DNA from 2 places in the Streptomyces sp. NPDC086077 genome. Region 2 is predicted to be linked to the other one. Evidence: riboswitches for the same ligand, from Rfam matches in the RefSeq annotation. Region 2 holds a riboswitch; the other holds the start of a gene.
The links. Region 2 has a riboswitch for glycine ahead of gcvT (glycine cleavage system aminomethyltransferase GcvT). Riboswitches for the same ligand answer to the same signal wherever they lie in the genome.
Positions count from the first base shown of each region.

Region 1: linked by a shared signal. The riboswitch ahead of gcvP (aminomethyl-transferring glycine dehydrogenase) and the one ahead of gcvT (glycine cleavage system aminomethyltransferase GcvT) in region 2 are both predicted to bind glycine.

Region 1 covers NZ_JBFBJT010000024.1:9,556-19,804, forward strand. Annotated here, with positions in the region: gene AB0O67_RS09975 (DNA polymerase IV) at 1-1,206, shown strand, start outside; gene AB0O67_RS09980 (PRC-barrel domain-containing protein) at 1,217-1,588, opposite strand; glycine riboswitch at 1,703-1,801, shown strand; gene gcvP (aminomethyl-transferring glycine dehydrogenase) at 1,976-4,861, shown strand; gene AB0O67_RS09990 (helix-turn-helix transcriptional regulator) at 4,962-5,357, opposite strand; partial or broken gene AB0O67_RS09995 (DUF1707 domain-containing protein) at 5,475-5,717, shown strand; gene AB0O67_RS10000 (amino acid transporter) at 5,920-7,875, opposite strand; gene kdpF (K(+)-transporting ATPase subunit F) at 9,823-9,912, shown strand; gene kdpA (potassium-transporting ATPase subunit KdpA) at 9,920-10,249, shown strand, end outside.
Region 2 covers NZ_JBFBJT010000061.1:10,089-20,337, forward strand. Annotated here, with positions in the region: gene AB0O67_RS19165 (enhanced serine sensitivity protein SseB C-terminal domain-containing protein) at 1-379, opposite strand, end outside; gene AB0O67_RS19170 (enhanced serine sensitivity protein SseB) at 468-1,247, opposite strand; gene AB0O67_RS19175 (AAA family ATPase) at 1,320-1,988, opposite strand; glycine riboswitch at 2,210-2,309, shown strand; gene gcvT (glycine cleavage system aminomethyltransferase GcvT) at 2,460-3,578, shown strand; gene gcvH (glycine cleavage system protein GcvH) at 3,687-4,064, shown strand; gene glyA (serine hydroxymethyltransferase) at 4,079-5,341, shown strand; gene AB0O67_RS19195 (L-serine ammonia-lyase) at 5,408-6,775, shown strand; gene AB0O67_RS19200 (glycoside hydrolase family 25 protein) at 6,845-7,402, shown strand; gene AB0O67_RS19205 (EF-hand domain-containing protein) at 7,500-7,712, opposite strand; gene AB0O67_RS19210 (MerR family transcriptional regulator) at 7,763-8,677, opposite strand; partial or broken gene AB0O67_RS19215 (GNAT family N-acetyltransferase) at 8,727-9,390, shown strand; gene AB0O67_RS19220 (ADP-ribosyltransferase) at 9,344-9,982, opposite strand; gene AB0O67_RS19225 (ATP-binding protein) at 10,065-10,249, opposite strand, start outside.

The DNA.
Region 1 (10,249 bases), on a different contig from region 2:
GAGGCCCGGGTGTTCGGGGTGCATTCGGCGATGCCGATGGGCCAGGCGCGCCGGCTCGCGCCGAACGCCGCCTATCTGGTGCCGCGCTTCGGGTTGTACCGGACGATCAGCGAGCAGGTGATGGGCCTGCTGCGGGCACTGTCGCCGCTGGTGGAGCCGCTGAGCCTGGACGAGGCGTTCGTCGACCTGGAGGCCGGGGGGACGGCCTGGGACCGAGAGTCGGCGCGGCTGGCGGGCGTCAGGCTGCGGGCCGACATACGGGCCGTCACCGGCCTCACCGGGTCCGTAGGGCTCGCCGCCTCGAAGATGCTCGCGAAGATCGCCTCCGAGGAGGCCAAGCCGGACGGTCTGGTGCTGATCGAGCCGGGTACGGAGCGGGATCTGCTGGGGCCGATGTCGGTGCGGACGCTGCCGGGGGTGGGACCCGCGACGGGCGACCATCTGCGCCGGGCCGGTATCACCACGGTCGACGAGATCGCCGAGGCGGGCGAGGACGAGCTCGTACGGCTGCTGGGCAGGGCGCACGGGCACGCGCTGTACGCGATGGCGCTGGCCCTCGACGACCGGCCGGTGGTCGCCGAGCGTGAGGCGAAGTCCGTGTCGGTCGAGGACACCTACGACGTGGACATCCACGACAGGGTCCGGGTCGGGCTGGAGGTGCAGCGGCTCGCCGACCGGTGCGTGCGGCGGCTGCGCGGGGCCGGACTCTCGGGGCGGACGATCGTACTGAAGGTGCGGCGGTACGACTTCTCGACGCTGACCCGGTCCGAGACGCTGCGTGGGCCCACGGACGATCCGGCGGTGGTGCGGGAGGCGGCGGCCCGGCTGCTGGACTCCGTGGACACCACCGGGGGCGTGCGGCTGCTGGGGGTCGGGGTCAGCGGGCTGGCCGACTACACGCAGGAGGATCTGTTCGCGCAGGCGGCCGAGGAGCGGGACGAGGGGCAGGTGGAGGACGTGGCGGAAGAGCCCGAGCGGGAGGAGGCCGGGCCCGTCGAGCGGCGGTGGGCCGCCGGACACGATGTGCGGCACGCCGAGTACGGACACGGATGGGTACAGGGCAGCGGGCTGGGGAGAGTGACCGTGCGGTTCGAGACCCCCGAGTCGGAGCCGGGGCGGGTGCGGACCTTCAGGGTCGACGATCCCGCGCTGGAGCCGGCGGAGCCGCTGCCACTCGTGGCGCGAAGACCCGAGCTCCAGGGCTGAGCCTCCGGGGTCACGTCTCGTCCGAACCCGCCAGCTTGCCGAAGTCGCGGTCCGGCAGCGCCGGGGGAGCGGCCACGTCGAGGCCGTAGTGGTGGTAGAGCTGGAGTTCCTGCTCCGGGGAGAGGTGCCGGCCGACGCCGAAGTCGGGGGCGTCCTTGATCAGGGCGCGCTCGAAGGGGACGTGCAGAGTGCCGTCGATCAGCTCGCTCGGCTCCAGTGGGACGAAGGCGTCCCTGCTGAACAGGCCGGTCCGTATGGCCGCCCACTCCGGTACGCCGGTCGCGTCGTCGAGGTAGACCTCGTCGATGGTGCCGATCTTGCTGCCGTGGCGGTCGAATGCCTTGCGGCCGATCAGGTTGCGCGGATCGATGTCGGTCTGCACGGGCCCTCCACTCGCTCGCACCTCATCCGTAAGCACTACAAAAGAGCACATTGAGGAAGGCGGCCACTCGAACGCCCGGGTGTCGACCTCGCTGGTACTCTGGCAAACGGCTGCTGACCCCGTGCGGGAGAGTCCTCCGGAGACCACCACCGGGGGCGCCGAAGGAGCAAATCCTCCCCGGAATCTCTCAGGCCCACGTACCGCACGGACGAGGTCACTCTGGAAAGCAGAGCGGGTGTCACGGCTCCCGCTCTCACCGACGGTGCAAGCCGGGCGTCCTCGGGCGGCCGGTGAAGCTCTCAGGTTGAGATGACAGAGGGGGAGGCCGTCGGGGCACCCGTGCCGGGGTGTCCCTCGAAGGTCGCGTCAGACCAGGAGGCCTCCGCAATGACCGCCCAGCGCATTCCGCTCTCCGAACTCGAACAGGGCATCCCGTTCGAGCAGCGCCACATCGGGCCCGACCAGGAGGCGCGGGCCAAGATGCTCGCGCAGGTCGGCTACGGCTCGCTCGACGAGCTCACCGCCGCCGCGGTACCGGATGTGATCAAGAACGCCGACTCCCTGGATCTGCCGGGCGCGCGCACCGAGGCGGAGGTGCTGCGTGAGCTGCGCTCCCTCGCCGACCGCAACCAGGTGCTGGGTTCCATGATCGGGCTCGGCTACTACGGGACCTTCACCCCGCCGGTCGTCATGCGCAACGTCATGGAGAACCCGGCCTGGTACACCGCGTACACCCCCTATCAGCCGGAGATCTCGCAGGGCCGGCTGGAGGCGCTGCTGAACTTCCAGACCGTGGTCGCCGACCTCACCGGGCTGCCGACCTCCGGTGCCTCGCTGCTCGACGAGGGCACGGCCGCGGCCGAGGCGATGGCGCTCTCCCGGCGCATGGGGAAGAACAAGAAGGGCCTCTTCCTGGTCGACGCGGACGCGCTGCCGCAGACCATCGCCGTGATCCAGGGCCGCGCCGAGCCGACCGGGGTGGAGGTGGTCGTCGCCGACCTCGCCGAGGGCATTCCGGCTGAGGTCGCCGACCGTGAGATCAACGGTGTGCTGATCCAGTACCCGGGCGCCTCCGGGGCCGTACGCGACATCAAGGCGGTCATCGACCAGGCGCACGGGCTGGGCGCGCTCGTCACCGTCGCCGCGGATCTGCTGGCGCTGACGCTGCTGAAGTCGCCCGGTGAGCTGGGCGCGGACATCGCGGTCGGTACGACGCAGCGGTTCGGTGTGCCGATGGGCTTCGGCGGGCCGCACGCCGGTTACATGGCGGTGCAGGAGAAGTTCGCGCGCAGCCTGCCCGGACGGCTTGTGGGCGTCTCCGTCGACGCCGACGGGAACAAGGCCTACCGGCTGGCGCTCCAGACGCGAGAGCAGCACATCCGGCGCGAGAAGGCGACCAGCAACATCTGCACCGCGCAGGTGCTGCTCGCCGTGATGGCCGGGATGTACGCCGTCTACCACGGTCCCGAGGGGCTGAGGGGCATCGCGCAGCGCACCCACCGGTACGCCGCGATCCTCGCCGCGGGCCTGCGTGACGGCGGCGCCGAGATCGTCCACGGCGCCTACTTCGACACCGTCACCGCGCGGGTTCCGGGCCGGGCGGACGAGGTCACCGCCGCCGCGCGCGAGAACGGCGTCAACCTGTGGCCGATCGACGCCGACCACGTCTCCATGGCCTGTGACGAGACCACCACACGGGACCAACTGGCCGCCGTATGGGCCGCGTTCGGTGTCCAGGCGGACATCGATGCGCTGGACGGCGGCACGCAGGACGCGCTGCCCGACGGGCTGCTGCGTACCGACGCGTACCTGACGCACCCGGTCTTCCAGCAGCACCGCTCCGAGACCGCGATGCTGCGCTATCTGCGCCGGCTCTCCGACCGCGACTACGCGCTCGACCGAGGCATGATCCCGCTGGGCTCCTGCACCATGAAGCTCAACGCGACCACGGAGATGGAGCCGGTCACCTGGCCGGAGTTCGGGCAGCTGCATCCGTTCGCGCCGGCCGAGCAGGCGGCGGGATACCTGACGCTCATTCATGAGCTGGAGGACCGCCTCGCCGAGGTCACCGGGTACGACAAGGTGTCGTTGCAGCCGAACGCCGGGTCGCAGGGTGAGCTGGCCGGGCTGCTCGCCGTGCGCGGGTACCACCGGGCCAACGGCGACGCGCAGCGGACCGTGTGCCTGATCCCGTCCTCCGCGCACGGCACGAACGCCGCGAGCGCCGTCATGGCCGGCATGAAGGTCGTCGTCGTGAAGACCGCCGGGGACGGCGAGATCGACGTCGAGGACCTGCGGGCGAAGATCGAGCAGTACCGGGACGAGCTGTCGGTGCTGATGATCACGTACCCGTCCACGCACGGTGTGTTCGAGGAGCACGTCGCCGACATCTGCGCCCAGGTGCACGACGCCGGCGGTCAGGTCTACGTCGACGGGGCCAACCTCAACGCGCTGGTGGGGCTCGCGAAGCCGGGGCACTTCGGCGGCGACGTGTCCCACCTCAACCTGCACAAGACGTTCTGCATCCCGCACGGCGGCGGTGGTCCGGGCGTCGGTCCCGTGGCCGTGCGGTCGCACCTGGCGCCGTATCTGCCGAACCACCCCCTGCAGCCGGAGGCCGGACCGGAGACCGGGGTGGGGCCGATCTCGGCCGCGCCGTGGGGTTCGGCGGGCATTCTGCCGATCTCGTGGGCCTATGTGCGGCTCATGGGCGGGGAGGGCCTGAAGCGGGCCACGCAGGTGGCCGTGCTGAGCGCCAACTACATCGCCAAGCGGCTGGAGCCGCACTACCCGGTGCTGTACACCGGTCCGGGCGGGCTGGTCGCGCACGAGTGCATCATCGATCTGCGGCCGCTGACGAAGGCGACGGGCGTCAGCGTCGACGACGTGGCCAAGCGGCTGATCGACTACGGGTTCCACGCGCCGACGATGTCGTTCCCGGTGGCCGGGACGCTGATGATCGAGCCGACCGAGTCCGAGGACCTGACCGAACTCGACCGGTTCTGCGAGGCGATGATCGCGATTCGCGCGGAGATCGAGAAGGTCGGCGCGGGCGACTGGCCGGCCGACGACAACCCGCTGCGCAACGCTCCGCACACCGCCGGCCTGCTGGGCGGCGAGTGGAGCCACGCCTACTCGCGGGACGAGGCCGTCTTCCCGGCCGGGGTGTCGGTCGCCGACAAGTACTGGCCGCCGGTGCGCCGTATCGACCAGGCCTTCGGTGACCGGAACCTGGTGTGCTCCTGCCCGCCGCTGGACGCGTACGAGGACTGAGGAACGAGACGGCGTCGGTCGGGGCAGGACCGACGTCGGTGGACGAGGGCTCCCTTTGCGGGGGCCCTCGTTGTCTTCTCGGGAAGGACCCGGCGGCCGGTCAGGCCCTGTCGATGTGTACGTTTGTCGACTTGACCCGGGCCGTCGCCTCCATGCCGACCTCCAGGCCCAACTCCTCGACCGCCTCGCGGGTCAGCAGGGAGACCAGGCGGTGCGGGCCGGCCTGGATCTCGACCTGGGCGGCGACGTCGCCGAGCTTGATGGCGGTCACGATGCCGGGGAAGGCGTTGCGGGCCGAGGTGTACGGGGCCTCCTCCTCGCCGCTCCCCGTCCTGGCGAGCTCGACCGAAAACGCGGCCAGGTCCTTGCCCTCGATCAGCCGCCGACCGCTGTCGTCGCGGTGGGTGGCCACCCGGCCGGCGTCCGCCCAGCGGCGCGCGGTGTCGGGGCTCACGCCGAGGAGCCGTGCGGCCTGGCCGATGGTGTAGGAGTGCATGCCGGTCACGATAGGGCGGGGATCGCCGGGGGTGGACGGGGGGTTGGCCATTGGATATATCGCGATATAGCGTTAGTGCGTGACAGGCCGTGCCGGAGGGGCGATCGGGGTGAGGGTGTGTCAGCCGAGTTGTCGCGTGCGGGTGTGACGTCCGAGGTGAGGGCATCGCATGCGGACCGGGACCGGGTGGTCGAGGTGCTGTCCGCCGCCGCCGGGGACGGGCGGCTGACCGGCGACGAGCTGGAGGAGCGGGTGGAGGCGGCCCTGACCGCGCGCACGATGGGGGAGCTGGCCGTGCTGATCGGTGACCTGCCCGTCCCGGCCGGGGCGAAGGACGTCGTCCGCATCGAACAGGAGGGCAGTTGTGGGCGGCCGGCTCAGTTACGGGCGGGTGCCGGCCGGGGCGGCGCGGCGGGGGTGGTGGCGCTGAGGTGTGCGGCGGGCGGCGGGCGGCGGGCGGCGTGGGGATGGTGGTCGGTGGCGCTGAGGTGTGCGGCGGGGCGGGGCTGGGTTGGTGGGTCGGGGCGCTGACGTGGGCCCGTCGCCGTAGGGGACGAGACCGTCAGCCTGTGTGCACGCGGGGCCGCCGGGTCACGTCAGGTTCCGCCACGCGCAGGACCTCACGGGTGACCGGGGCGACCTCGCCCTGGCCGAAGAGGAAGAAGCGCAGGAAGTTGGCGAAGGGGTTGCCCTCGGTCCACTCGAAGTAGATGTGCGGGGTGCTGCCCGTGGCGTCGCGGACGTGCAGGAGCAGGGCGGCCAGGGCGTTGGGGATGGAGGAGGACTCCAGGGTCAGGACGCGGTAGCGGTTGTGCAGGACCTCGCCGTGGACCATCAGACCGGCCTCGAACTCGGACGGGTCGGTCACCGTCACCTCGACGAACACGAAGTCCTCGGGGCCGGCGACGTCGTTGTCCTGGCGGATCTGCTCGATCTTGTCGCGGTACTCGGCGATGTCCCGCTTGTCGGGCTCGTTCGCGATGAACCGGATCTTGCGGCTGGCGATGTCCCGCACGAACCGTTCCGCCATGGGGTCCAGCGTCACGCCGGTCACCCGGAGCTCGAAGGCGCGGGCCAGCCGGGAGACCAGGGAGAGGATCATGATGCCCGCGATGAAGCAGGCGCCGATCTTCACGCCGTCGGGCCGCTCGACCACGTTCACCACCGTGGTGTAGAGGAACACCACCGAGATCACGCCGAAGCCGATGGTCCACTTCCGCTGTCCGGCCTTGCGGGCGGCGATGGTCACCGCGATCACCGCGGAGCTGATCAGCACCAGCACGCCGGTGGCGTAGGCGCCGCCCTGCGCGTCCACGTCGGCGTCGAAGAGCCAGGTGACCAGGAAGGCGATCAAGGTGAAGACGATGACCATGGGGCGTACCGCGCGCGCCCAGTGCGGGGCCATGCCGTAGCGGGGCAGGTAGCGCGGCATCAGGTTGAGCAGGCCCGCCATCGCCGAGGCGCCGGCGAACCACAGGATGGCGATGGTCGAGACGTCGTACACCGTGCCGAAGGCGGTGCCGAGGTACTCGTGCGCGAGATACGCCAGCGCGCGGCCGTTGGCCTGGCCGCCCTCCTCGAACTCGTCCGCCGGGATGAGCAGGGTGGTGATGAAGCTGGTGGTGATCAGGAAGACGCTCATGATCAGTGCGGCGGTGGTGAGCAGCTTCTTGGTGCCGCTGATCCGGCCCTCGGGGCGCTCCTCCGTGTCGCTCGGGTCGCCCTTGACGTGGGGCATCACGGCGACGCCGGTCTCGAAGCCGGAGAGGCCGAGGGCGAGCTTGGGGAAGACGATCAGGGCCACGCCGATCATCACGAAGACGTTGCCGTGCTCGGCGGTGAGGGCGCTGGACCAGTCGGCGACGACATGGCCCTCGGTGGCGACGTGCCAGAGCCCGGCCACGACCACCACGGCGTTGAGCGCCAGGTAGGTGGCCACCAGGGCGACCGCGACGCCGATCGCCTCCAGGAAGCCCTTGAGGAACACCGCGCCGAGCAGGGCGATGAGCACCATGGTGATCAGCAACTGCCGGTCGTGCAGGGCGTCGTTCAGGTTGGGGTTCTCCACCAGGTGGGTGGAGGCGTCGGCGGCCGAGAGGGTGATGGTGATGAGGAAGTCGGTGGCGGCGAAGCCGAGCAGCGTGAGGACGAACAGCTTGCCCTTCCAGAAGGTGAGCAGGCGTTCCAGCATCGCGATCGAGCCCTGGCCGTGCGGGCTCTCCTCGGCCACTCTCCGGTAGACGGGAAGGGCGCCCGCCAGGGTGACGATCACGAGCACGACGGTCGCGACGGGCGAGAGCAGACCGGCCGCGAGGGCGGCGATGCCGGGCTGGTAGCCGAGGGTGGAGAAGTAGTCGACGCCGGTCAGGCACATCACGCGGTACCAGGGGCGGCCCTCAGCCGGGGGAGCGGGAGGGGCGTGCGGGCCCTGGTGGCCGCCCGCCTTGCCCATGTCGGACAGCCCTTCCAGCATCCAGGCGCGCAAGCGGGCGGGCGCGGCGTGTTCGGTCGGGGCCATCGACGTGCTCCAGAGGTGCGGCTCAACGTGGGTTTCCGGCCATCACGTCGGACGGCGCCCTCAGCGTATGCGGAGAGTGACGCCTGGGCCTGCGGTCGGGCGGGCTCGCGGCGTCAAGCTTGCGTTAAGGCTGGGCGGTGGGGCGCGTCGGCGCATCAAGAGAGTGGCAGTCGTGCCGACTTCGACCCTGCTGACCTGTATCGGGTGAGCGCTCCGCGACTCAGAGATGGACACCGAGTGCCACGACGGTGCCGACCGGCACGTCGGTTGCCGGTTCACGGCAAGGCGGCGGCGATGTGATGTGGATGCCGCCGGCCGAACGGCCGCACGCGCCGGGCCGGGCCCAGGAGCGTCCGGCCATGTCAAGCAGGGGGCGCGGCCCTGACGGCAGGGCCGGTTTGAGGACCCGGGGGTGCCGGCGGGCGGCTGGGCGGCGCCGGGAACGGGGTGAGGACCGGGACCGGGGCAGTGCTGGAACCGGGGGGCCGGCTGGGGGGTCGGTCGTTGTGCCGGTCCGGGTTCGTGGGTCGGTTGTTCTGGACCGGGGTCCGGCTGGGTCCGAGGAAACGGTGGTGCACCACCGGGGCAGGAACGAGGAAACGGGTGGTGCAGTCCCGGGCCGAGACGGGTGAACCGGGGTGCCGGGCCAAATCCGGGACGAGGAAGCCGGTCGTGCCGGGTCAGGTCCCGGACATGTGAACCGGTGGGGTCGGACTGGCGTCGGGTCGGGTGATCCGGGCTGCGTAGTCGCACGGTGCGCCCCTGGTCCAGGCCCGACACCTTGAAGACGGTCTGTGCCGTCTCGCCGTCGATCCTGGCCGAGACGCGGCTCAGGGCCGTCGCCCCGCAGAGCAGGAGGCCGGACGCCTCCGCCCGGCGGGCGTCCTCGTCGAGGCGGTGCCACAGCTCGGGGTTGTCGATCAGTACCCGCGGGTCGATCTCGACCCGGTCGCCGAAGGCGTCGCGCAGCAGCAGCCGTTGGGAGACGCCGTCCACGCAGCGCACCGACACGAGCAGGTCCGTACGGACCCGTCGACCGTGCAGCAGGGACCCTGCGGCGATCCATCCCTTGCCGGCGGAGACGCGCGGCGGACAGAGCACCACGAGCAGCAGCACGGCGAGTACGACCCAGATCGCCGCGCGCCACGGCGTCAGGGTGCCGGCACCCCGGTCCACCAGGAGAAGCAGGGCCAGCAGCACCCCGGCGCAGCCGATCGAGCTGCGCATGTCACGCGCCCAGTGCCGGTCGTGGACCGGCGGGGCGGGGTGCTGGACGGGCCGGTCGGTCAGATCCCTGGTCGGGTCGTCACGGTGTCCCATGCGGCCGACGGTAGGGGCCTCATGAGCGACGGCCAGGGGCCTTGATGGCTCGCTGACGAGTGGGGGAGGGTTTCTTGACGTACGGCAGCGGGTCGCGGGCCCTTCGGAGGTCCTGCCCTGCTCACACCGTTTCGGCAACTAAGCCTCGAAGGGGCCCGTTCGGCCGGCGGAACGGCGACGTCGAGCATGCGGTGCACGTCGAGCATGCGGTGCACGTCGAGCATGCGGTGCACGTCGAGCATGCGGTCCTCGACGAGTGAGGCCCCCCGGGCTCGTGCGCGGGCCGGCTCCGGTCCTGCGAGGGCGTGCCCCCTTCTCCCCGCGGTGGAATTCCGATGCCGTGCTCCGCCGACCGCGGTGCCGGGGGCCCGGAGGACCCGGTTCCACGTCCGCGCAGGCAGGGGCCCAGGCAGGGGCGCCGTCAGGGTCCCGTCAAGGCGGCGCAGGGCACCGTAAGGGACCCGTCAACAACGGTCGAAACCGGTCAAGGAGGGGGTTACCTCTAACACGTCCTTGTCCATTCGAACCTCGACTCCAGGAGCTCACGATGGCCGATCTGGCCTTCGTCGTCACCACGATCGCGCTGTTCGCGCTGGTGATCCTCGTCGCCAAGGGGGTGACGAAGCTGTGACCACCGAAAACGTAGTCGGCCTGGTCGTGGCCGTCGCCCTGCTGGGCTATCTCGTCCTCGCCCTGATCTTCCCGGAGAGGTTCTGAGCACGACATGGGTCCCGTACTCGCCGGCGTACTCCAGCTGCTCGCCCTGATCGGCGCACTGGCGATCGTCCACGTTCCCCTTGGCAACTACATGGCCAAGGTCTACTCCTCCGACAAGCACTGGCGTGTCGAGAAGTGGATCTACAAGGGCATAGGCGCCAACCCCGACACCGAGATGCGCTGGACCGCGTACCTGCGCGGCGTGCTCGCCTTCTCGGCGGTCGGTGTCCTCTTCCTGTACCTGCTCCAGCGGCTCCAGGGCGTCCTGCCCGGATCGCTCGGCTTCGCAGCGATCGACCCGGACCAGGCGTTCAACACGGCCGTGTCGTTCGTGGCC
Region 2 (10,249 bases):
TGCGGCGCAGGTCCAGCCAGGGGATGCCGACGCCGCCGCCGGGGGCGTGCGGGTTCAGCCAGAGGCCGTAGTGGTCGGGGTAGAGGGTGCGGGCCACGTCCAGGCCGTCGACCACCTCGTACGAGCGGTTCCAGCCGCTCGCCGAGAGCTCCTGGGCGGAGGTGACGCAGGGGGCGTACCCGTAGCCGTCGACCTCCATGTTTCCGTACTGGGCGTCGGGGCTGCCGGCCTGGCCGTGCCACAGCAGCATCCAGATCTGGCCGGGGCCGGGGGTCGCGAGGGCCCGCAGGAGTGCTTCGTAGGCGTCGTAGCGCCCCGGCGTCACCTGGCGCAGCATGTGCTCGACCTGGCCGGCCGCGGCGGTGCCGCTCGCGCTCACTTGTTACCGCCCCTTCGTGCAACGCCCTCGTTTTGCGCCCTAGCTTAAGCCCGCCCGCGCTCCTGGTCGGCTGCCCCTCGGGGAGGTCTTACACGGCCCGTTGGTAGAACGGCCGGACCCTGTCCCGCAGCCACGAGACCACCGGGTCCTGGGCGACGTCCATCAGCACCAGGTTGACCGGCCACCTGACCGGGACCCGGCCCAGGGCGCGGCCGAGGGCGTCCAGCGGGGCGGCGCGCAGGTCGCCCTCCCACTGGGAGAGTTCGACGCCCACGAACATCATGGGTTCCCCCGTCTCGATCGCCGCCAGGCAGCGGCGGGCCGTGGTGACGACGCCGACGGCCTCGAACTCCGCGGACGCCGCCGTGAGGAAGTCGACCGGGTCGTCCTGCCAGTCCGGCTCGAAGAGGCGGACCCGGCCGCCGCTCGCGAGACCGTCCAGGGGGGTGCGGCCGGCGCGTCCGAGTTCGGCGACCGCCGCGGGCGGCAGCGGGAGGCCGACCACGCCGCCGGGGTTCACCACGATGCCGGCCTGCGGGGGCAGGCCGCGGGCGAACTCGACGGCGGGGGCGACGGTGAACGACATGTGGGAGCCGGCGACCTGGCGGAACTGCTCCTCGGAGCTGAAGACCGGGACGTAGGCCTGGCCGTCGATCTCCATGCCCGGCAGGTCGAGGGGGCCGCTGTCGGGGCCGCCGCCGTTGGGCAGCGGCACCCAGACGAAGCTGCGGGCGAGCACCTCGACGATGCGGCCACCGGCCGACGGCACGCCGAGGGACGCCGAGAGCACCTCCTCCAGCTCGTTGCCGGGCCATCCGCCGTGCGGATGCGGGTGCGTCTGTGCCGGAAAGTCCCCCGGGAAGTCCATCTGCCTACCGCCTGCTCCGTACCAGTGCTACCGGCTGAAAAGGCTAACCCGCCCTCCCCACCGCCGGTGCCGTCAGCCCGTGAAGCCGATTCTGCGCAGGGTGTTCGCCGCCGCCCGGTCGAGGAGGATCGCGGCGCCGCAGCCGCGCGGCAGGTCGCCGCGCTCGGAACGGCGCAGCAGGCGGGCGGCGGCGCGGCGGTGGCGCAGGAACGCGTACCGCGAGACGCCGCGGCCCCGCTCGCGCTGGCCGGCCAGGGCCTGCTCGGCGGTGACGTCGAGCAGCAGCATGTGAAGGGTGCCGCCCCGGCGGCGGGCCTCGCGGGCCAGCCAGGCGCGCACCCAGGCCTGCGTACCGCAGTCGTGGACGACGACGCCCTCGCCGGTGCGCAGGGCGCGGCGCAGCCCGGCGTAGTGGCCGAGCCGGACGAGCGGGCGGTACACCGCGTACGGCAGCCAGCCCGGGGTGCTGGTGTCCCAGCGGTCGCGGGTGTCCTGGGAGTCGATGCGCCCGGCCCGGACCGCGCGCCGCATGAGGGTGGACTTGCCGCTGCCGGGCAGGCCGGTGATCACGACGAGGTCGCGAGGGCCGAAGAGCAGGGCGTGCGGACTGCGGCCCGCCCGGTCACGCAGGTCGCGGACCACGGGGAACGGCAGCGGGCCGCACGCCTCCCGGGCCGAGGCGGTCGGCTGCTTGGGCAGTGCGAGGCCCGCGGTGGTCGCGTAGGCCGTGGTCCTGTTCACCGTGATCGTCCTCCCCTGGGGCGGTTCACGAGTTCCCGTCCCCGTCGAGTGTAAAGAGAAGGTAATGCGCGGCGTCTCGCGTTTCCGTCCGCTTCCAGCAACAAGCCTGCTACAACACACTGTGCCCGCTCGTGGACACTGCGTGCCCCCACCTGAAGGTCCCCCTGCCGCGGGCGAACGATGCGTGCAATGATGTGCCCGCCAACTGCATACCGGCCGCTTGAATCCGCGCGGGAGAGTTCCCAGGCACGTCGTGACTGGGGCGCCGAAGGAGCAAGTCCCTCCCTTGAATCTCTCAGGCCCCGTTACCGCGCGGGCGAGGCACATCTGAAAAGCGGGCCGCTGCCGCAGTGGCTCCACCCAAGGTGCAAGCCATGGTTCCCCCTTCCTGGGCGGTCATGGCGAACCTCTCAGGTTCCGATGACAGATGGGGAGGAACGACCTCGCCGTCATGCCTTGGGAGACCGACCGATGAGCAGTACCGCACTCCGTCGTACCGCGCTCGATGCGCTGCATCGCTCGCTGGGCGCGACCATGACCGACTTCGCCGGCTGGGACATGCCGCTGCGCTACGGCTCCGAGCGCGACGAGCACCTCGCGGTGCGCACGAAGGCCGGACTGTTCGACCTCTCGCACATGGGTGAGATCACGGTCACCGGACCGCAGGCGGCCCAGCTCCTGAATCACGCGCTCGTCGGCAACATCGCCTCCGTAGGCGTCGGCCGTGCCCGCTACACCATGATCTGCCAGGCCGACGGCGGCATCCTGGACGACCTGATCGTCTACCGGCTCGCCGAGACCGAGTACATGGTCGTGGCCAACGCGAGCAACGCGCAGATCGTGCTGGACGCCCTGACCGAGCGCGCGGAAGGCTTCGACGCCGCCGTCCGCGACGACCGGGACGCCTACGCCCTGCTCGCCGTGCAGGGCCCGGAGTCCCCCGGCATCCTGAGGCAGCTGACCGACGCCGACCTGGACGGGCTGAAGTACTACGCCGGGCTGCCCGGCACCGTCGCGGGCGTCCCGGCACTGATCGCGCGCACCGGGTACACCGGCGAGGACGGCTTCGAGCTGTTCGTGAAGCCGGAGCACGCCGTCGCGCTGTGGGAGGCCCTGACCGAGGCGGGCGCGGGCGTCGGCCTGATCCCGTGCGGGCTGTCCTGCCGGGACACGCTGCGCCTGGAGGCCGGCATGCCGCTGTACGGGCACGAGCTGACCACCTCCCTCACCCCCTTCGACGCCGGGCTCGGCCGGGTGGTGAAGTTCGAGAAGGAGGGCGACTTCGTCGGGCGCGAGGCGCTCACCGAGGCCGCAGCCCGCGCGGAGGCCAGTCCGCCGCGCGTTCTCGTCGGGCTGATCGCCGAGGGCCGGCGGGTGCCGCGCGCCGGGTACGCCGTCGTCGCCGGCGGCGAGGTGATCGGCGAGATCACCTCCGGCGCCCCCTCCCCCACGCTCGGCAAGCCGATCGCGATGGCGTACGTCGACGCCGCCCACGCGGCCGCCGGCACGCCGGGAGTCGGCGTGGACATCCGGGGCACCCACGAGCCGTACGAGGTCGTGGCGCTGCCCTTCTACAAGCGCCAGAAGTAGACACTGAACCCGGGTCCGCCGGGCCCGGCGCACCTTTTGCCTGCTCACACGCAGTCCCAGCGGTCCCCCCTTCAACAGCACTCCCCCGCGTACAGGAGAATTCAGGCCATGAGCAACCCCCAGCAGCTGCGCTACAGCAAGGAGCACGAGTGGCTGTCGGGCGCCGAGGACGGCGTCTCGACGGTCGGCATCACCGAGTTCGCGGCGAACGCGCTCGGCGACGTCGTCTACGCCCAGCTCCCCGAGGTCGGCTCCCAGGTGACCGCGGGCGAGACCTGCGGCGAGCTGGAGTCGACCAAGTCGGTCAGCGACCTGTACTCCCCGGTCAGCGGTGAGATCACCGAGATCAACGAGGACGTGGTGAACGACCCGTCGCTGGTGAACTCCGCGCCCTTCGAGGGCGGCTGGCTGTTCAAGGTGCGGATCGCGGAGGAGCCCGCCGACCTGCTCTCCGCCGACGAGTACGCCGCCCACACCGCCGGCTGAGGAGTCGTAGCCACATGTCCGTCCTGAACACCCCCCTGCACGAGTACGACCCGGCCGTCGCCGCCGCCGTCGACGCCGAGCTGCACCGCCAGCAGTCCACCCTCGAAATGATCGCCTCGGAGAACTTCGCCCCGGTCGCGGTCATGGAGGCCCAGGGCTCGGTCCTGACCAACAAGTACGCCGAGGGCTACCCCGGCCGGCGCTACTACGGCGGCTGCGAGCACGTCGACGTGATCGAGCAGATCGCGATCGACCGCGTCAAGGAGCTGTACGGCGCCGAGCACGCCAACGTGCAGCCGCACTCGGGCGCCCAGGCCAACGCCGCCGCGATGTTCGCGCTGCTCAAGCCCGGCGACACGATCATGGGTCTGAACCTCGCGCACGGCGGGCACCTGACCCACGGCATGAAGATCAATTTCTCCGGCAAGCTCTACGACGTGGTCGCCTACCACGTCGGCGAGGACGGCCTGGTCGACATGGACGAGGTCGAGCGCCTCGCCAAGGAGAACCAGCCGAAGCTGATCGTGGCCGGCTGGTCGGCGTACCCCCGGCAGCTGGACTTCGCGGCCTTCCGGCGGATCGCCGACGAGGTCGGCGCGTACCTCATGGTCGACATGGCCCACTTCGCCGGTCTCGTCGCGGCCGGGCTGCACCCGAACCCGGTGCCGCACGCCCATGTCGTGACCACCACCACCCACAAGACGCTGGGCGGCCCGCGCGGCGGTGTGATCCTCTCCACGGCCGAGCTGGCCAAGAAGATCAACTCTGCCGTCTTCCCCGGTCAGCAGGGTGGCCCGCTGGAGCATGTGATCGCCGCGAAGGCGGTCGCCTTCAAGGTCGCCGCCTCCGAGGACTTCAAGGAGCGCCAGCGGCGTACGCTGGAGGGCGCGCGCATCCTCGCCGAGCGGCTGGTGAAGGACGACGCCAAGGCGGTCGGCGTGGACGTGCTGTCCGGCGGCACGGACGTCCACCTGGTCCTGGTCGACCTGCGCGACTCCGAACTGGACGGCCAACAGGCCGAGGACCGGCTCCACGAGGTCGGCATCACGGTCAACCGCAACGCCGTCCCGAACGACCCTCGCCCGCCGATGGTGACGTCCGGACTGCGGATCGGTACACCCGCGCTTGCCACCCGCGGCTTCACGACCGACGACTTCACCGAGGTCGCGGACGTGATCGCCGAGGCGCTGAAGCCGTCGTACGACGCCGAGTCGCTCAAGGCCCGGGTCAAGGCCCTCGCCGACAAGCACCCGCTGTACCCCGGTCTGACGAAGTAGTTCCACCCCGTGGGCTCCACACCGGCGTGGGGCCCACCGCACCACCCCCTGCCCCAAGGAGTCACCGTGGCCATCTCGGTCTTCGACCTGTTCTCGATCGGCATCGGCCCGTCCAGCTCCCACACGGTCGGCCCCATGCGCGCGGCCCGCATCTTCGCCAGCAGGCTGCGCGGCGAGGAACTGCTGGACTCCGTGACCTCGCTGCGCGTCGAGCTGTACGGCTCCCTGGGCGCGACCGGCCACGGGCACGGCACGCCCAAGGCGGTGCTGCTCGGCCTGGAGGGCGACTCGCCGCGCTCGGTGGACGTCGAGACGGCCGACGAGCGGGTGGAGGCGATCAAGAACACCGGCCGGCTGATGCTCCTCGGCGAGCGCGAGGTCGCCTTCGACTTCGACGCGGACCTGAAACTGCACCGCCGGAAAGCCCTGCCCTACCACGCCAACGGCATGACCCTGTGGGCGTACGACGCCTCCGGGGCGGAGCTGCTGTCCAAGACGTACTACTCGGTGGGCGGCGGATTCGTCGTCGACGAGGACGCGGTCGGCGCGGACCGCATCAAGCTGGACGACACGGTCCTGAAGTACCCCTTCCGCACGGGCGACGAGCTGCTGCGCCTGACGAAGGAGACGGGCCTGTCGATCTCGGCCCTGATGCTGGAGAACGAGCGCGCCTGGCGCACCGAGGAGGAGATCCGCGCCGGACTGCTCGACATCTGGCAGGTCATGCAGGCGTGCGTCGGGCGCGGCATGACCCGGGAGGGCATCCTGCCCGGCGGACTGAAGGTGCGCCGTCGCGCCGCGAACACCGCGCGCAAGCTGCGCTCCGAGGGCGACTCGAAGGCCCTCGCCATGGAGTGGATCACGCTGTACGCGATGGCGGTGAACGAGGAGAACGCGGCCGGCGGACGGGTCGTCACGGCGCCGACCAACGGGGCCGCCGGCATCATCCCCGCGGTGCTCCACTACTACATCAACTTCGTGCCGGGCGCCGACGAGGAAGGCGTGGTCCGCTTCCTGCTGGCCGCGGGCGCGATCGGCATGCTGTTCAAGGAGAACGCCTCCATCTCCGGCGCCGAGGTCGGCTGCCAGGGCGAGGTCGGCTCCGCCTGCTCGATGGCCGCGGGCGCCCTCGCCGAGGTGCTCGGCGGCAGCCCCGAACAGGTCGAGAACGCCGCCGAGATCGGCATGGAGCACAACCTCGGCCTCACCTGCGATCCCGTCGGCGGCCTGGTCCAGATCCCCTGTATCGAGCGCAACGGCATGGCCGCGGTGAAGGCGGTCACGGCGGCCCGGATGGCGATGCGCGGCGACGGCAGCCACAAGGTCTCCCTCGACAAGGTCATCAAGACCATGAAGGACACCGGCGCCGACATGAGCGTCAAGTACAAGGAGACGGCCCGGGGCGGGCTGGCGGTGAACATCATCGAGTGCTGAGGGCGTTCGTCGGCGCCGTCAGGGGGAATCATCAACTCCCGTCCCCCACAGCCACATCCGGGAGTCCCCATGTTGCGTGGCATCGACGTCAGCTCCTACCAGTCCAGCACCTACGACACCGACGGCCTCTCCTTCGTCTTCATCAAGGCGACGGAGGGCCGTTCCTACGTCAACCCCAAACTGGCCGCCCAGACGAAACGCGGCCGGGACGCCGGCCTGGTCGTCGGCTTCTACCACTTCCTGTGGCCAGGCAACCTCACCGCCCAGGCCGAGTACTTCGTCAGCAAGGCCCCGGAACGGGCCGGCGACATCCTCGCCGTCGACTGGGAGACCACGGGCGAGGGGACGCATGCGAGCAACGCGGAGAAGGACAGGTTCATCCGCACGGTGAAGGAACTGCGGCCGAACAACCGCGTCGTGCTGTATGCGAACCGCCACTTCTGGCTGAATGTCGACACCACGTCCTACGCGGGCGACGGCCTGTGGATCGCCGACTACGTCACCGCGGGCAAGCCACGCATCAAGGCGAAGTGGCGATTCCACCAGTACACGGACGACCCGGTCGACACGAACGTGGCCGACTTCGCCGGCAAGGCGGCGTTGCGCAAGTGGGCCGACGACGCTTGAACCCGTCCCGGATCCGGAACGTGCGGGTCGGACGCCGGGCATGTCGAAGGGGTGCCCGCGGCCCCTCAGGGACGCGGGCACCCCCGTACGCCAGGCGTCACTTGTTCAGATGCGCCCAGAACTCGTCGAACGACAGGAGCTTGTCGCCGTCGAGGTCGCGGCTGGCGATGATGGCATCGGCCACCGCCTCGGTGACGTTCCAGTCGCCCCCCTGCGCCAGAGCGGTCTTGAACTCCTTGGAGGTGATCCGGCCGTCACCGTCCGTGTCGATCCGCTCGAACTGCTTGCGCGCTTCCTCGATGTCCGCCACCGATCCGCCCCTCTGTCTCGTGCTGTTCCGTCGTACTGACGCAGGTCAGATTATCCGCCCACCCGAGCCTCCAGTGCGGCGACCACCCATGCGAACTCCTCACGGTGCGCGGCGGCCGGTGCACCGCCCTTCACCACGGCGAGCAACTCGCGGTAACGGGCGACCCCGTCCTCGGTACTGGAGCGCAGCCGTTCCAGTACGTCGGCCGGGTCGGCGTCGCCGAGCAGGTCGCGCAGGACCTGTGCCGCCTCGGGCGACTCCGGGGCGATGCCGCGCCGCCGGGCCTCGGCGCCCAGCTGCACCAGCCGCCGGGCGAACCACAGCGACGCCCCCGCGGGCACGTCGGGCCCCCGGTCGGCCGCGTTGAACTCGGCCACCTTCCGCATCCGGGCCCGGAATCCCGGGTCCTGGAGCATCTCGGCGAGCTCCACCCAGGCGTCCACCTGCTCGGGAGTCGGCTCTTCCGGCAGGTCCACCGCCATGGTGCGCATCCGCTCCCGGATCACCGGGTCCGCCGTGTCCAGCCCCTGGAACATCTCGTCCACGAACTCCTCCAGGATCCGGCTCCGTTCGGCGGCCGACAGCCGCGCCAGCTTGTTCATGAGCGTCATCTCCTCTGCGGTCGAGCCGCGTCGCGCCACGGTCGACAGCACCGCGCGGGTCACCTTCAGCGCCCTGATCCGCGCGTCCAGCGCCACCACGTGAGCCGCGGCCACCTCGGCGACCGTCGTCTCACCGGCCAGCACCCGGCGTACGTCGTCCAGGCCGAGGCCCAGCTCGCGCAGGGTGCGGATCAGTTCCAGACGGGCCACGGACTCGGCGTCGTACAGCCGGTAGCCGCCCGCGGAGCGGGCAACCGGGCGCAGGACGTCCTCGTCGGACCAGTAGCGGATGGTACGGACGGTCAGTCCGGTGACCCGGGCCAGCTCGCCGATGGTGAACGGACCGGTGCTGTCGTCGATCATGTCTGCGAGTCTGGGCCTTCCAGCGGGTGGAGACTCAAGGAGCACCGCGATGGAGACCTTGCGGGACATTCTGGACGCCGCCGCGCGGGGCGTCTTTCCGCCGGCGGACGGCCGTACGACGGTCGTGCCCCAGCCCTCACCCCGGGACGCGGGCGTGATCGCCTTCACCGGCCACTCCGTCGCCCTCACCGACGAGGACCCCGGCTGGGTGCACGCCACCCTGGACGCCCTGGACCGCGACGCGCTCGCGGCGACGATGAACACCCGCTTCCTGGCCGCCTTCATGGAGCGGACGGGACGCACCACGGACACGGTCGACGTGATGACGGTGGGCGCGCCACTGGCGGGCGAGCCGTCCCTCGCATGAGCGAGATCCGCGATCCAGGGCATCCGAGGGTCGCCCGTTCCCGAGGCGCCGTGACGACGTGCGGGTGTGGGCCACCGAGGGCGGCGTGCTGGTGCTGGGGCGCGGCATCGCGGGGCGGCTGGAGGCCGCGGTGGAGGTGGCGGAGGCGGTACGGCACCGGGGGCTGGGGCGGGCCCTGGCGGCGGCGCGGCACCTGGGCGGGGGCGCGCCGGTGTGGGCGCAGATCTCCCCGGGGAACGCCCGCAGTCTGCGGGCGTTCCAGGCGGCCGGCTGCCGGCCGGTGGGGTCGGAGGCGCTGCTCAGTGCCAGGCCTCGTAGTGCGGGTTGCTCTCGCAGTCGCTCATGATCTCGACCTTGGTGGCCTTGTCCACCGGGCAGACGCCGATGATGTACTTCCGGTCGATACCGCCTGGGAAGGCCACCTCGACCTGGTCGGCCCACTTGTGGGTGTCACCGATGGTCCGGTTGACGTCGATGCCGCCGGGGGCGTCGATGTAGTAGTTGTAGCCAGACTTCCACCACTTCTTGTACAGGTCGTGGTCGTACGTCGTGGACACGAACGGCGAGGGCTGGTTGACCAGGACGTAGCTCTCCAGGTCGTACTGGCCGTCGACCGTGTCCCTGGGGCGGAAGCCCTCCTCGAAGACGACCTGGGGGGCGCGGCTGTCGGCGCGGTACAGGGTGCCGCAGGCGGTGCGCCAGGCCGGTTCGGGCGTGATCCGGGCGACGTCGACACGGCGGTCGGCGGCCGCCTTGATCTTGTCGTCGTACTGGACGGGACAGGCGGCCGGGGCAGGGGCGGCGGCCACGGCGGCGGCGGCCGGGACGGGGGCATCGGGGACGGAGGCCTCGGGGACGGCGGCGGCCGAGGTCGTGAAGACGGCCGCGAGGGTCAGGACGGCGGCAGCGGCCCGCCGCCGCAGGCGAGTTGTGATCATGAGTGCACAATTCCCGCCTCACGGCCCAAGGTTGCGGATCGTCACCCGTACGGCGGCGTGTTGGGTGAGGTGCTCCTACCGTTCAGCGGTCCGCGACCCGCATCTCGAACCAGGTGGTCTTGCCACGGGGTAAGAGGTCCACGCCCCAGCGGTCCGCGAGCTTGTCGACGAGGTACAGGCCCCGGCCGCTGACGTCCAGCTCCTGGACCGGCATCAGGCAGGGCAGCCCCCGGGAGGGGTCACGGACCTCGATGCGGATCCAGCCCC